Regions from separate parts of the Methylobacterium sp. V23 genome, predicted to be linked through region 1. Evidence: predicted binding sites of a transcription regulator. Region 1 holds the regulator's gene; the other holds the start of a gene.

What was found. The regulator LexA, encoded in region 1, represses DNA repair genes until DNA is damaged. The targets are predictions, from matches to a motif close to TGTTCNNNNTGTGTTCNG.
Region 2: a site for LexA is predicted at 4,423-4,440, ahead of ruvC (crossover junction endodeoxyribonuclease RuvC). Genes of this name have one in related genera too.

The regions. Positions count from the first base shown of each region.
Region 1 is NZ_PDHT01000017.1:20,305-28,101, forward strand. It holds gene CRT23_RS16615 (alpha/beta hydrolase) at 1-23, opposite strand, end outside; gene CRT23_RS16620 (outer membrane beta-barrel protein) at 176-1,432, opposite strand; gene CRT23_RS16625 (FkbM family methyltransferase) at 1,783-2,613, shown strand; gene sfsA (DNA/RNA nuclease SfsA) at 2,646-3,353, opposite strand; gene CRT23_RS16635 (DUF937 domain-containing protein) at 3,517-4,296, shown strand; gene lexA (transcriptional repressor LexA) at 4,533-5,285, shown strand; gene CRT23_RS16645 (ComEC/Rec2 family competence protein) at 5,279-7,564, opposite strand; gene gltX (glutamate--tRNA ligase) at 7,732-7,797, shown strand, end outside.
Region 2 is NZ_PDHT01000001.1:337,185-344,981, reverse strand. It holds partial or broken gene CRT23_RS29040 (Uma2 family endonuclease) at 1-113, shown strand, start outside; gene CRT23_RS29035 (hypothetical protein) at 193-357, shown strand; gene bfr (bacterioferritin) at 429-926, opposite strand; gene CRT23_RS01585 ((2Fe-2S)-binding protein) at 989-1,246, opposite strand; gene ruvA (Holliday junction branch migration protein RuvA) at 1,505-2,122, opposite strand; gene CRT23_RS01575 (YceI family protein) at 2,327-2,962, shown strand; gene CRT23_RS01570 (hypothetical protein) at 2,946-3,716, opposite strand; gene ruvC (crossover junction endodeoxyribonuclease RuvC) at 3,798-4,364, opposite strand; gene CRT23_RS01560 (hypothetical protein) at 4,634-4,909, shown strand; gene CRT23_RS01555 (methyl-accepting chemotaxis protein) at 4,983-6,449, shown strand; gene CRT23_RS01550 (YebC/PmpR family DNA-binding transcriptional regulator) at 6,465-7,211, opposite strand; gene CRT23_RS01540 (HAD-IA family hydrolase) at 7,695-7,797, opposite strand, start outside.

The DNA.
Region 1 (7,797 bases):
CTGTCGGAATCGAAGCTCTGCATGGTCTCGGGCCTTATCGGTCGGGGCATGGTTCCGCCTCCTTGAACCGCTGCGCGTGCGGACGGAAGCCCCCCGGTGACGGCAGGCCGCAAATGAAAGCGGCGGCAGGGTGCCCTGCCGCCGCGTTTCGTCGAACCGGATCGTTTCGATCGGATCAGAAGGTGATGCCGGTCTCCAGCATGTAGCGCTCCTGCGAAGTCTTCAGGCCGCTGCGGCCGAAGCCGAGGCCGGGCGTGACGTCGTAGAGCTGCACGGTCGAGAACTCGCCGCGGACGAAGTAGCGATCGAAGGTGAAGGTCGGGGTGACCGTGAAGGAGAAGGCCGAGCTGCCGGCGCCGTAGAGCACCGAGGTCTGGCCGAACGGATTGTTGCGATTGCCGCTCTGGCTGATGTACTCGACGCGGCCCGCGAGAGCGAAGTTGTCCGTGAAGGCGTAGCTGGCGAGGAGGGCGCCGCCGATGGTTTCGGCCCCGGCGAGACCAAGGACGGCGTTCTGCTCCACGTTGGTGTACTGGACGTACGGCGTCACGATCCACGGACCGTCCGCGTAGGTGTAGTTGGCGCTGATGATGCTGCTGTTCTGCAGCGAGACCGGCGTGGCGTACTGGAAGCGAAGGCCGCGACGACCGAACGGGTCGGCGAAGTCGAAGTTGGTGTAGCTGGAGAAATGCGTGCCGCCGTTGATGCCCACCGTGTTGGCGGCGTCGATCTTGTAGGTGATCGCACCCGTGACCCAGTTGATCTCGCCGGAATAGAAGCCATCGGTCGCGGCGAACGAGGCGGCCCACGGACCATCCGAGTAGTTCACCTGCACGCCCTGGTTGATCACGTTCTCCTGGCCGAAGAGAAGGCCGCGCGAGATGTTCAGGTTCTGGAAGGTGAAGGGCAGTTCGGAGCCGATGAGGGTTGGCATCCGGCCGCCCTGGATCGACCAGTTGTCGTTGATCACGTACTTGCCGAACACGATCGGCGCGGGGGAATACAGCAGATCCGTCTGGTCGAACGTACCGTAGATCGGCAGGCCGAGGCCGGGGATCGAGTAGGCGCCGAAGGCGGCGTAGAACTGGAACGGACCGTCGGCCTTCTGGATGAAGCCCATCAGGTTCGAGACGTCCACGCGTCCGGCCCGATCACTCGGCAGCGGAGCGGGGGAGAACGTGTACTGGTTGGGCTGGGTGTAGAAGTAGCCCGTCACCGCACCGCCGACATAGATGTCGCCGAAGGCGCCGAGCGTCAGGCAGGACGGGTTCGGGTTCTGCTTGATGACACCGCCATAGGCCGGGAAGGTGATCTCGGCCTTGCACGGCGCGGGCGGGGCGGGAACCGCGAGCACCTTCGCCGGCATGTCGGCCGCAAAGGCGCAGACCGATGACATCAGGACGGCCGAAAGGGCGAGGAGCGAGCGGTGCATGGCGATGGGAACTCTGCGAGAGAATCTGCGTTAGGGCGACGTTCTCAAAGGTTCCCTGTTACGGCAAAGCTATCCTTTGTGCAGACGCCTATTTTTCGGGCAAACTAGGTCGCGCGGACTGGGTTTCAGTCGTGGTGTTGCCACAATGGAACAGGTCTGAGCACCAAACACGGCGGCGAAGATTTGCGCCAGCTTCCCCAGCGCCATGACGGGTCGATCGCATCTGCGATCCACGGTGATGGTCCCGAGGGGTCTGCCGCGCGGATCGGCTCGGGATCCCGCCTGCCTTTCCGTCCGCCCGCGAGACCGTCGCTTGCCGCCGCGCCCGCGCGCTGGCATCAGCACGCACGATGAAAGACACGCAGCCCTACGGCACCTACGCTCCCACTGGCCTCGTCGCGCGGATCGCTCGGCAGACGGGCCGGATCTCGTACGCGAGCTGGGCAGGCCGACGCGTCGCCCTGTTCCTGCGCCGGGTGGCGATCGGGCTGCTGCGCGGTGCGCCCCTCGACGTCGAGCGCTACGGCGCCCGTATGCGGCTCTACCCCTACAACAACAACTGCGAGAAGAAGGTGCTCTTCACGCCGCAGTTCTTCGATCCGGAGGAGCGCGAACTCCTCCGGGCGAAGCTGCAGCCCGGCTGCACCTTCCTGGATATCGGCGCGAATATCGGCGCCTACGCGCTGTTCGTGGCGGCCTTCGCGGGGCCGCGCGCCCGCATCCTCGCCGTCGAGCCGCAGCCGGACGTGTTCGACCGCCTGACCTACAACATCGGTCAGAACCCGTTCGGGACGGTCAAGGCGGTGGCCTGCGCGGTCGCCGACAAGGCCGGCGAGCTCACCCTGTTCGTCGACCCTCGCAACCGAGGCGAATCCAGCTTGAAGATCGTCGGGACGAACGAGGGCGCGCAGATCCGCGTGCCCGCCGTGCCCCTGCTCGATCTCGCTCGCGGAGAGGGCATCACCCGCATCGACGCGATGAAGCTCGATGTCGAGGGCGCGGAGGACCTGATCCTCGAACCCTTCCTGCGCGCCGCGCCCGCAAGCCTCCACCCGCGACTGCTGATCGTCGAGAACGGCACCGACCAGTGGCAGATCGACCTGCCCGCCTTGCTCGAGCAGCACGGCTATCACCGGATCGCCCGGACCCGCCTCAACCTGATCTTCGAGCGGGCCGACTGAGGGGTCCGATCGGTCCTCCCAGGAGGCGCGCCCTAGAGCACCGGAATGGCATCCGCCACGGTGATCCCGGCAGGGTCGATGCGGCAGCGATGGGCGTGCACCACGACGCCGGCGGCCCGAGCCGTCTGGAGCGCCCGGTCGAAGGCGGGATCGAGGTCCCGGGCGGCGTCGAAGCGATCCGCCCACATCTGCACCACGATGATGACCATGGCCCGTCCCCCGGCCTCGACGACGGCCGCGAGGTCCATCATGTGACGGGCGCTGCGGGCGGCGACGCAATCCGGGAATTCCGCAAGGCCGGGCCGGCGCATCAGGTGGCAGTTCTTCACCTCGACATGGCAGGGGGGCACCCCCTCCCCCGTGGCGAGGAAATCGACGCGGCTGGCCTGGGCGTAGCGGACTTCGGGGCGAAGGTTCGTGTAGCCGGCGAGGGACGGCAGGCCGCCGGCGGCGAAGGCCTCCGCCACCAGGGCGTTCGGCCGCATCGTGTTGATCCCGACCCATTGCCGGCCGCCGGGCAGGTCCGCCTCCACCAATTCCCATGAGAAGGGCAGCTTGCGCGTCGGGCTGCGGACGTCGGACAGCAGGGCGCGCGCGCCCGGCACGGCAAGTCCCAGCATCGCCCCCGGATTGGGACAATGGGCCGTGATCAGGGATCCATCGGCAAGCTGAAGATCGGCGAGAAAGCGCTTGTAGCGCCGCACCAGGCGCGCCTCGATCAGGGGCGAAGGGAAGCGCATCGCAGGTCCGGGTTGAGAAACAGGTTGATGCAGGCTCCCGTCGGCGGGGAATCAGGCCGTGGTGAGGCGCCCGGGCTGGTCAGTGCTGACCGGATGCGACAGACTTCGCGGGGCGCGCCCGGGTCGATGACCGGGAAAGCCGTTGTCCGTCCGCGAGGCCGCCATGTTCAATGTGTTCGATCTCCTTCAGGCGCAGGGGGGCGCCAGCGCGCAGGGTTTCGGACGGCAGTTCGGCTTGTCGCCGGAGCAGAGCCTGCGCGCGATGCAAGCCCTGCTCCCGGCCTTGACGATGGGGCTGCAGCGGAACGTCGCCCAGGATCCGACCGGCTTCGCGCATCTCTTCAACCTCGTTGGGCCTGCCGCGTCGAAGGCGTCGAGCGCCACGCCGCAGATGGACATGCTGGTCCAGCAACTCTTCGGCTCGCCCCACCTGAGCCAGGCGGTTCTGCAACAGGCCGCCGCCGTCAGCGGCGTCGCGATGCCGGCCCTGAAGCAGATGCTGCCGATCATGGCGGGCATGGTGGTGGCGGGGATCGTCCACGTCATGATCAACCAGGCGCCCGCCGCAGCGCCGGCGCCGCGCGCGGAGGCGAACCCTTTCGGCTTCCCGCCCAATGCCTGGTCGGAGATGATGCAGGTGTTCCTGAAATCCGGCGGCAGTGCCCCGGAGCCCGCGGCGCCCGCGCCTCAGGTCCGGCCGCGCCCAGCGCGGCTCGCGGCCTCGTCCCGGCCCGAACCGGCCGCGCCGGACACGTCCTCCGCGGAAGCGCCCTTCGACCTGATGCAGCAGATGTTTCAGACGGGCCTGGAGGTACAACAGGAGAACGCCCGCGCGATGCAGCGCCTGTTCGATACCTTCTGGCACGATCCCCGCGACCCGACCGAGACGGCCGGTCACGGGCCCGGCGATCGGCCCAAGACAGGAGGCACCGGGCAGCGCTAGCCGAAGCCGGCATGTGCGGAGACGCAGGCGATCGCGGAGACGCGGGCAATCGACTGACCTGAAGCGTTGCTGTCGAACTCAACACCGCGTTCCACAATCCCCATCGCGCCATTGCGTTGGGCAAGGGGCCTCTAGACAGGAACCCTTGCAGAACACTTACGGAACGTTTAACGTGTTCGTGGTTTGTTTCTGGTGCCACCCGCCGCGATCCGTGGCCCTAACGAAGAGTGCCCTGCATGTTGACGCGTAAGCAGCTGGACCTGCTCCAGTTCATCCAGCTCCGGATGCGCGAGAGCGGCGTTCCCCCGTCGTTCGACGAGATGAAGGACGCTCTCGACCTGAAGTCGAAGTCGGGCATTCACCGCCTGATCACGGCCCTCGAGGAGCGCGGCTTTCTGCGCCGGCTGCCCAACCGGGCGCGGGCGATCGAGGTGATCCGGATGCCGGAGAGCCTGGGCGGGAATTCGGGTACCCCGCGCACCGCACCGGCCCCCGAGGTTCGACGCTTCACGCCGAGCGTGGTCGAAGGCGGTAAAGGCAAGGGCCTGCCGGCCGGCGCATCGGTCTCCCGCCTGCCGACCACGCAAGCCACCGACGAGAGCGGTCGGGCGGTGACCATCCCGGTGATGGGTCGGATCGCGGCGGGTACGCCCATCTCGGCCATCCAGGAACAGAGTCATTCGGTGACGATGTCACCCGATTTCCTGGCCGGTGGCGAGCATTACGCCTTGGAAGTGCGCGGTGATTCGATGGTTGATGCCGGCATCCTCGACGGCGACCTGGTCGTGATTCGCAAGCAGGATACGGCCAATACGGGCGACATCATCGTGGCGCTCATCGACGACGAGGAAGCCACGCTGAAGCGCCTGCGCCGGCGCGGCTCATCCATCGCCCTGGAAGCGGCGAACCCGGCCTATGAGACGCGGGTCCTCGGCCCGGATCGGGTGCAGATCCAGGGACGGCTCGTCAGCCTCGTGCGCCGCTACTGAAGGATTTCTCCGTTCGGTTGTTCACCGGCAGGGTCCAACGGATCGTCGGTGCGCTCGGGGATCGCCGGTAGAGCCGTCGCCGACGGTGGCGACGGTTGCGGGCGTGGTCCCGTCTGATCCGACGGCGGCGGTGACGGGGTTGCACGCCATGGCACGACGTCGCCGGGATGCTTCGCGGTGACGAGGGTCGGCCCATCGCAGGTGAAGCGGATGGCGGTTGCGCCGTGCGATCCCAGGAAATCCCGGTCGACGACGATCGGCGCGGCACAGCCTGCGGGTGCGGATTGCCGGGTGATCAAGATCGTGGCCCGGGCGCAGTCCTCCCCGAGGGCGCGCTTGTCGGTGATCAAGGCGAGCACGCGGCCGTCCGGCGTTGTGAGGGTACAACCCAGGCCATCGCAGCGTGAGCCCTGATACCCCGCGATGTCCTGCACCCTCCGATCGTCGCCATCGGCCTTGAGCCATTGCGCCAGCACGAAGGGGAGCGGCCGTCCAAGGGTGGCGAGGCGCCCGTTGCGCTCGCGGATGGCTGCGCCTGCCCCCTCACGATCGATGTAGATGTCGTAGCGGTCCGGGGCGGCGGCACAGGCCAGGCCGATCGCTGCCGGGATGAGGCCGAGCCAGCGCAGCGAAGAGGCCGGAAGCGTCAGGACGATCAGGGCCACTGCCAGAAGGCCGAGGGCGCCCGTGCCGAAGGCCGGGACCACCACGACGGCGTGTCCGAAGCCCGCAATCCAGGTGGAGATGGCGAGCATCCCCCGCACCGCGAGGCCCATCGCCCACCAGACCGGCTGATCCAGTGCGAACGGATAGGCCAGGATCCCGAGAACCGCCGACGGCATCACCGCCAGGGAGACCAGCGGCAGGGTGAGCGCATTGCCCACCAGCCCGAAGGGCTGCACCGTCTGAAAGTGATAGGTGGCGAAGGGCGCGGTGGCGATCTGGGCCACGAGGGTCGTCGCCAGGGTGCCGATGACCGCGGTGGTCACCAGGGCGAAGATCCGGGGGAGCGGGCCGGCCCCATCGCGCTGCAGCGCGCGTCCCGCGATCAGCGGCGCGCAGGCGATCAGGCCGGCGACCGCCCCGAACGACATCTGGAAGCTCGGGCCGAGGAGGCCGTCCGGCTCGCGGGCCAGGGCGATCAGGGCGGCGATGGCCAGGTTGCGCATGCTGAGCGCCGGGCGGTCGACCAGGATCGCGCCGAGCATCACGAGGGTCATGATCAGCGAACGCTCGGCGGCGATGTCCCAGCCGGAGAAGACGCAGTAGGCCGTGACGCCCACCATGGCGACGGCAGCGGCGATCTTCTTGATCGGCCAGTGCAAGGCCGCGAACGGAACGACGGCCAGGAGTGCCCGCACCAGCCAGAACACCACGCCGGCCGCCAGGACCATGTGGAGGCCCGAGATCGACACGACGTGGTAGATGCCGGCGGCGCGGAGGATGTCGTTGGTCTCCGGGCTGATCAGGCCGCGCTTGCCCGTCACCAGGGCCGCGGCCACCGCCCCGGCTTGGCCTCCGTTGGCGTCGGTGATACGGCGCGTCAGGGCGTTTCGGGCCGCATCCACGGCCGCAGCGAGGCGAACCTGCCAGTCCGCCGGCTCGGCTGACGGCCGCAACGCGACCTTGCCGACGAGGGAGCCCACCGCGCCGATCTCACGGAAGAAGGCATCCCGGGCGAAGTCGTAGCCTCCGGGGCGGGCGGCCTCCGGCGGCGGAAGCAGGCGTGCGGTCGCGGCGATGCGGTCGCCCGGCTTCAGGGTGTTCGCCTTGCGATAGGACACGCGCACCCGGACCGGGCGGACCTGGGCGCCGAGAGTGCCGAAACTCTCGACGCGGATGATCAGGCGTGCCCCCTGCTCCCGCTCGTCCAAGCCTTCGATGGTGCCCACCAGCGGACCGATCGTGGTGCGGGCGAGGATCGGCCCGTCGACCCAGCGGACCCGCGCCGCGGCGGCGGCGAAGCCGAGGAGCGCGGCCATCGCGGCGAGCACCAGGGCCAGACCGAACGGGCGCGCGACGAGGAACGGCGTCGTCGCGGCGAGCAGCGCTGCGGCTGCGAGGGGCGCCAGGAGCGACGGTGTCCCCTGCGTCCCGAGAAAGTACACAAGGATGCCGCCTCCGAACGCGACGGCGAGCCAGGGGAACAGCCGACGCTGCTCGATCTCCCGGCGCCAGCCCGCGCGGAACCAGTCCAGGATCAGCCCGGCGCCCGGTCGACGCGCCGCGAGGTGGCGCGTGATGCGCCCCATCGCCGCCGCCGCACGCGCCTGCGCCATCGCGAAAACCTCCGGGCGTGCGTCCCGGACCGAAAGCGGGCGAGACGCCCTGCAATCTTAGGAACAGGACGATTTCTTAACGCGTGCCCGCGCGCATGCTACACGCGCGGTTCCGGGCCGGTCGATCCGCTTCTCGCCCGTATCACGAGCCATTCAAGTCCAGATTGATGTCGTCAGCCGTCGTCACGCGTTTCGCGCCCTCGCCAACGGGCTACCTCCACATCGGCGGGGCT
Region 2 (7,797 bases), on a different contig from region 1:
TCATGAAGAGCCGCGCCCTGGAGGCGGCCATGCTGCCCGACGTGATCGTGGTCTGCGGCGACATCGCGCCGGGGGCGACCTCGGTCGACAACCCCCGTGTGCTGTTCGAGGTCCTTTCCCCGGGCACGGAGGCCCGCGACCGCTTTGAAAAGTGGCAGGTCTATCAGCGGCTGCCCGCACATTCAGCATTACGTGCTGGTCGCCCGGGACCGACCGCATCTGGAAGTCTACGATCGGGTGGACGGCGTCTGGCGGGGCTTCCAGGTGATCGAGGGTCTCGACGGCACGCTCGATCTGCCGGCGATCGGCGTCACCCTGTCCCTGCGCGAGATCTATCAGCGAGTCCTGGCAGACTGAGCGCCAGGCTCGCAAGCCCGGCGCGGTGGCAGACTGAGCGCCGGGCTCGCGAGCCCGGCGCGGTCCGGCTCTTACTCGGCTTCCGGAGCGATCGGCTCCAGGCCGCCGATATGCTTCTGGGCATAGAGCGGCAGGCCGATCTGGCCGATCAGCTCCAGCTGCGTCTCGAGGAAGTCGATATGGCCCTCCTCGTCCTCGGCCAGATCCTCGAACAGGCGCTTCGACACCCGGTCGTTGATCGAATCACAGTACTTGGCCGCCTCGAGATAGAGGGCCCGCGCCTCGTTCTCGGCGGCGAGATCGCACTCGATGATTTCCTGGACGTTCTGACCGATCCGCAGCGGATCGAGTTCCTGCAGGTTGGGGAAGCCGTCGAGGAACAGGATCCGGTCGACGAACCGGTCCGCGTGGTTCATCTCCTCGATGGATTCCTTGCGCCAGAACTTGGCGAGATCGATGTAACCCCAGTCGTTGAGCATGCGGAAATGGAGCCAGTACTGGCTGACCGCCGTGAGCTCGCTGCGCAGTCCCCGATTGAGGTACTCGACGACCTTCGCATCACCCTTCATCCGCCCAATCTCCCTTGAGGCACGTGTCGCCGGAGGGGAGCTTCAGCACCCGGAATGGGCGCTCAGGCGGCGATCCCCTCCTCCGCAGGCTGGACCTTGACCAAACTACAGGAGCTCGCGCAAGTCGCCGTGCATGCATGCCCGGCCTCATCGAGGGCGTTTTGTAGGATGTTGCGGATGGTCCGGGCGCAGCGCCCGCATTTCGGGCTGCACCCGAGGCAGGCCTGGACCTGGGCCGGCGTGCGCGGACAATCCGGGCCGCGATGCAGGCAGGCGCGCACGGCGCGATCGGACAGGACGTTGCAGGAACAGACGATCATGCGGGACCGTAACTCGTGCGTGGCTCGCGTGTCGGGTGAGGCCACCGGGTGAGGTTTTCACCCGGCCACTTCGTCGAATCTGAGGCGGTGCTGACGCCAGAGCGCAGAAGCTGAGCCCCCGCATCGGATTGGCGCGTAGATTAGAATAATTGAAAACTGCTTTACTTTCAGCAGGTTAGCTGCTTGCGCCCAAACTGGCAACGGAAACGGCGATCGTCAAGGGCACAATTCCGTCGCGCCCCAACGATCCCGCCGCCCTCAGCGGGCGAGCTCGCGCAATCCGAGCCGGATCAGGGTCTTGGCCTCGGCCCCCTCGCCCGCGTTCTTGAGGGCCTCGGCGATCGCCGCGGAGGCCTGGACCGGCGCGTAGCCGAGATTGACCAGGGCCGAGATGGCGTCGGCGACGGGCTGCGGCGCCGTGCGGGCTTCCACCGCACCCGACAGGGCGATCACCGCGGGATCGATGGGCGCGAAGGCCGGCGCCTTGTCCTTCAGTTCCGCCACGAGGCGGGCGGCGAGGCGCGGACCGACGCCGGGAGCCCGCGCCACCGCGCCCTTGTCCCCCATGGCGATGGCCGAGGCGAGGGCCGAGGGTTCGAGCACCGAGAGCAGTCCGAGGGCGACCTTGCTGCCGACACCCTGCACGGTCTGAAGCAGACGGAACCACTCGCGCTCGGCATCCGAGCGGAAGCCGTAGAGCCGGATCATGTCCTCCCGGACATGGGTCTCGATGGCGAGGTCCGCGGCCTCGCCGATGCCGGGCAGGCGCTGGAGCGTCCGGGCCGAGCAGTGGACCACGTAGCCGACGCCCTGCACGTCGAGGATCACGAAATCCTCGCCATAGGAATCCACCACGCCCTTCAGCTTGCCGATCATCGCCTCGCCCATCCCTCACGCCGCCGGATGCCCATCCGCCGGCGGATTGCCTACAGGCCGGAACGCCCGAGCGCCATGTGGTCCGGACCGTCATATGGTCCGGAACCCTGTGCTCCCGCGCGACGGCGGCCGGCCTGCCTTGAGGCGGCGCGGCGTTCGTGAAATCAAAGGCGCCCTGCCCGCCACTCACGGATGACCGCCTCGATGCGCCAGACCGCGCTGCTCCTCGCCTTCGGGCTCCTGTTCACCGCCGGCGCGACCCGGGCGGCCGAGACGCCGGCCGCGGTGACGCCGGCCGCGCCGTCCAGCGATCCGACCCAGGTCCGTCCGGGCGCCTACGTGCTCGATTCCGCCCATGGCAAGATCACCTGGTCGGTGAGCCACCTCGGCTTCTCGACCTATTACGGCCAGATCACCGACGTGACCGCGCAGGCGGTGCTCGACCCGAAGGAGCCGGCGAAATCGACCCTCACGGTCACCATCGGCACCGACAGCGTCAACGGCCTCGACGACCGGCTCAACCAGCACCTCAAGGCGCCGGACTTCTTCGACACCGCGAAGTTCCCCAAGGCCACGTTCACGGCGACCGGCATCGAGCCGACGAGCCCCACCACCGCGCGGGTCAACGGCGACCTGACCCTGAAGGGGGTGACGAGGCCGGTCGCCTTCGACGCCACCTTCAACCAGGCCGGGATCAACCCGGTGAACAAGGCCTACACGGTCGGGTTCGACGGACGGGCGGTGATCAAGCGCTCGGATTTCGGCATCAACGCCTTCCTGCCGCTCCTCGGCGACGAGGTGTCCCTGCGGCTCGAGGGCGAGTTCAAGGCCGTGGAGTGAGGCCGCGCTGCGACGGCCGCAGGCGTCGGTAGATCCCCGCCAGGAGGGCCGTCACCAGGACGAGCAGCGCCATGTCGATGAGGCTGGAGGCGAGGATTCGGACGGCCAGGACGACGGGGGGCAGGTCGACGCCGGCGCGCTCGGGCGCGTGCAGCATCCGGTCCACGAGACCCAGGGGCAGGATCGTGGCCACCAGGATCACGCCGATCCGGGCGGTCGATCCGCGGGTTAGCGCGAGCGTGCCGCGCAGGGTCGCGTCGGGGGCGCCGACCGCCAGGGCCGGCGCGAGCATGCTGGTCCGGATCTGCAGGAGCAGGAGGGCGATCCAGGCGAGCAGGCCGACGATCAGCGCGACCGGACCGAGCCTCTCCGGCGAGAGGCTTCGGTCCAGCACCCCGCTGACCAGGAGCCAGAACAGCTCGAGGGCGAGGAAGTCCTGGAACGGGCCCGCCCGGCCCTCGACGACGGCGCGCACGGAGCCGTCGGCGCCCAGGATGAGCCGGAACATCGCCATCCAGTAGGGGGCGAGCAGGATCGTGCAGAGGCCGTCGACGAGGAAGAGGTCGTCCTGGAAGCGCGCGGGCCGGGTCGGGTCGCCCATCAGCGTGTGGGCGGCCTCCTTGGCCAGGACGATGAGGAACGCCACGGTGGTGGCCGAGCCGAGGGCGCGGATCGCCGGGAGCGCGGACGTCACGCCGTCCCGCAGCGTCTCGCCGACCGGCAGCGCCGGCCGCATCGTTCCGTGGTCGGCCATTCCGTTCGATCTCCGCCCAGCGCGCGTTGCGCCCAGAGGCACTGCACAAGCGCCCGGGCAGAGTCCAGGGCGCGGCCGCGCTCAGTTGCGGGCCAGGGCCGCCGCGATGCGGGCCGCCGCCAGGCTGCTCGTCCCGGCCACCGGGACGTGCTGGCGCTTGAGGGCGTGGGCGCCCCGATGGCTGTTGTGGGTGATGGCGATGGCGAGCGCATCGGCGGCGTCGGCCACCTTGAACTCGGCCTTCGGCAGCAGGAACTTCACCATGGCCTGGATCTGGACCTTGTCGGCGTGTCCCGAGCCCGAGACCGTCTTCTTGATCAGGTTGGCGGAGTACTCGAACACCGGCATGCCGGCCAGCGCCGGGACCAGCAGCGCCACCGCGCGGGCATGGCCGAGCTTCAGCGTCGCCTGCGCGTCCTTGTTGACGAAGGTCTCCTCCACCGACACCTCGTCCGGCTGGAAAGCCCCGACGATGCGGGTGATGCCCTCGTAGAGCTCGCGCAGGCGCAGGGCGAGGGGCAGGTCCCCGTCCGAGGTGACGACGCCGCAATCGACGTAGGCGAGCTTGGTCCCCGTGGCCGTGACGACGCCCCAGCCGGTGCGCCGCAGGCCCGGATCGATGCCGAGGATGCGAACGGGAACGGTCATGCGGACAGGGTCATGGCTGGCGCGGCTCCGGGCGCGAACATCGCGCCGTGCGAGCGTTAGGGACATACCGTGAACGGAACGTTATGCCAATCCGCACCCGCGCGGTGCCGCGATCGGTGGCGCACCGGCGCGCCCTGCGGACCCATCCCGGAGGCCGCGAAAGTCAGATCAGCCCCGGGCTGACCATGCTCCAATACGGCTCTGTAACTGCTTCTTAGACTATGGGCCTGTATTAACACAGGACACCTTCCAGGCGGACGGGTTTCCTCGTGAACGACTCCCCGGCCCATCGCCCGAACCGGCTCCTCGGGCCCCTGGCGATCCGTGCGACCCTGGTCCTGCCGGCCGGGCTGGTGGCGCCGACCACCTGCGGGACCGTGGCAGTGATCGGTTCCCCCGGCCAGGACGTCGCCGCCATCGTCGCCCGCGCGGGCGGCACCATCCTGCGCCCGGGCGGCGGGCCCCACGTCCTGGCGGTGCGGGCCGGATCCTCCGACCTCGACGCCTGGTTCGCGACGGGCTGCACGCCCACCGCACAGACCTGATCGCTCCAACCAGACCCGACGACCTCGACCAGACCCGACGACCCCGACGCTCGCCTCTGGATCCGACCCGCCGATGACCAACCTCGACACCCTTCGGCAGCATTTTGGCCGCTTCCTCATCGGCATCCTCTGGCTGCACCTGCCGATCGTCGCGCTCGCGGCCTGGCTCGCTGGCAATCCGACCCTGGTGCCGTTGTCGGTCGCCGGCGCCCTGGCGGGTCTCAGCACGCTGATGTGGCGGCGCTCCGCCCTCGGCCTGGCAACCCGGCTGGTGAGCAGCCTGTCCCTGATCGGCATGGCGGCGATCCTGCTCTCGGCCCTGGCCGGACATCCGTGGCAGGTCGACCTGCACATGTACTTCTTCGCCTGCATGGCGGTGATCGTCGCCTGGTGCGACTGGACCATCCTGGTGGCCTGCGCCGCCGCCATCGCCGGCCACCACCTCACCCTGAACCTCGTGATGCCGGCCCTGATCTTCCCCGGCGGCGCCAAGAGTTCGGACCTCGCCCGCGTGATGCTGCACGCGGTCATCCTGCTCCTCGAAACCGGCGTGCTGGCCTGGGTCGCCCGCACCATCGCGACGACCTTCGCGGCGCAGACGGCCTCCGAGGGAGCGATGCAGGCGCAGATGGACCGCATGCGGGTCCTGGAATCGGAGAGCGCGCTGGCGCGGGCGGGCGCCGATGCGCAGCGCAAGGCCGCCATGCAGCAGACCGCCCACTACTTCGAGACGACGGTGAGCGACATCCTGGGCCGGGTCACGCGGGCGGCAGCGGCGATGCAGGGCACGGCCCAGGCCATGACCGGAACCGCAGAGGGTACGGCGGGACGCGCCGGATCCGTGGTCGGCGCCGCCGAGATGGCCGCGCAGAATGTCGGTCGCGTCGCCGGCGCCGCCGAGGAACTCGGCGCCTCCGTCGCGGAGATCGGCCGGCAGGTCGCGGATTCGGCCCGGATGGCCCAGGGCGCGGTGGGGCAGGCCGATGCCACCGGCCGCCTGGTTCATGCCCTCAGCACGGGCGCGGCCCGGATCGGGGACGTCGTCGGCATGATCTCCGGCATCGCCGGCCAGACCAACCTGCTGGCCCTCAATGCGACGATCGAGGCGGCGCGCGCCGGCGAGGCGGGCCGGGGCTTCGCCGTGGTCGCGGCGGAGGTCAAGGAACTCGCCAACCAGACCGCCCGGGCCACGGACGAGATCACCCAGCAGATCAACGCGATCCAGGGCACGACCGGCGAGGCGGTGACGGCCATCGAGGCGATCGCCGCGCAGATCCGCACCATGAGCCAGACCGCGGACGCCATCGCGGCGGCGGTGGACCAGCAGGGATCCGCGACCCGGGAGATCATCCGCAACGTGGCCGAGGCGGCGACCGGCACGGGGGCGATCACCGGCACCATCGGGGGCGTCGCCCAGTCGGCCGAGGCGACGGGCGCCGCGGCCGCCCAGGTGCTGGTCTCGGCCTCCGCGCTGGCGCAGGAGGCCGATCAGCTCGGCAGCGAGGTGAACCGCTTCCTCGAGACCGTGAAGGCCGCCTGAGGCGGGGGCCTTCGCTCAGCCCTGGAGCTTCTCCATCAGGGCGTCCGACAGGGCGAAGTTGACGAAGACGTTCTGGACGTCGTCCTGGTCCTCGATCACCTCCACGAGGCGGATCAGCTTCTCGCCGGTCTCGTCGTCGACCTCGATGGTGTTCTGCGCCTTCCAGACCAGGGCCGTGCGGCGCGGCTCGCCGAAGCGGGCTTCCAGGGCCTTCGAGACCTCGCCGTAGGCCTCCTGCGCGCAGGTGATCTCGTGGCCGGACTCGTCCGAGCGCACGTCGTCGGCACCGGCCTCGATCGCGGCCTCCAGCATGGTGTCGGCATCCGCGACCTTGGCCTCGAACTCCACCACGCCGACATGGTCGAACATGAAGGAGACGGCGCCCGTCTCCGCCAGGCTGCCGCCGGACTTCGTGAAGGCCGAGCGCACGTCGCTGGCCGTGCGGTTGCGGTTGTCGGTCTGCGCCTCGACGATCAGGGCGGCGCCCCCGGGGCCGTAGCCCTCGTAGCGGATCTCGTCGTAGCTCTCCGCATCGGCCCCCTGCGCCTTCTTGATCGCGCGCTCGATGTTGTCCTTGGGCACGTTCTCGGCGCGGGCGGCGATGATGGCGGCGCGCAGACGGGCATTCATCGCCGGGTCCGGCAGCCCGAGCTTGGCCGCGACCGTGATCTCGCGGGCGAGCTTGCCGAACAGCTTCGACCGGACCGCGTCGACGCGGCCCTTCCGGTGCATGATGTTCTTGAACTGGGAATGGCCGGCCATGACGTGACCCTAGACTGGTAGGAACGAGACCGGATCGCGGGGGCCATCTGCCGAGGCAATCTACCTAGGCCATATGCCAGGAGCCTATGCCGGGGCGGCGGGTCCGCGATGCCGGACGGAGCGGGGTTGGCCGGCTTATAGGCCGCGGGCCGCGCCCGTGACAACGCTGCGCCGCAGCGTGCGCGGCCTCGGGCGCGATCCCCCATGGCTATCCGGCGGACAGGGACTATCCTGGGGCGATGACACAGCAGGCGATCGATCGGGCACGGCCCGAAAGCAGCGGCAGGGATCTCCGGACCCGGCCCCGCACCGACGCGGGGTCGCCGCGATGGCTCAGGCTCGCGCTGACGGGTGCGCTCGGGATCGTCGCCGGGGCGATGCTGTTCCCGACCCGCGCCGAGGGCGCCCCGCGCGGACGCGGCGAGCCGCGGCGTCCGAGGCCCTGACGCCGACCCTCAGCCGGTGACCCTCAGCCGGTGACCTTCAGCCGGTGACCTGCGCGTGCCAGTCGCGCAGGGCGCCGACCGTGACGACGCCGTCCGGCCAGGCATATCCGGACAGGTGCCGATGGGGGGCGCCGGGCTCG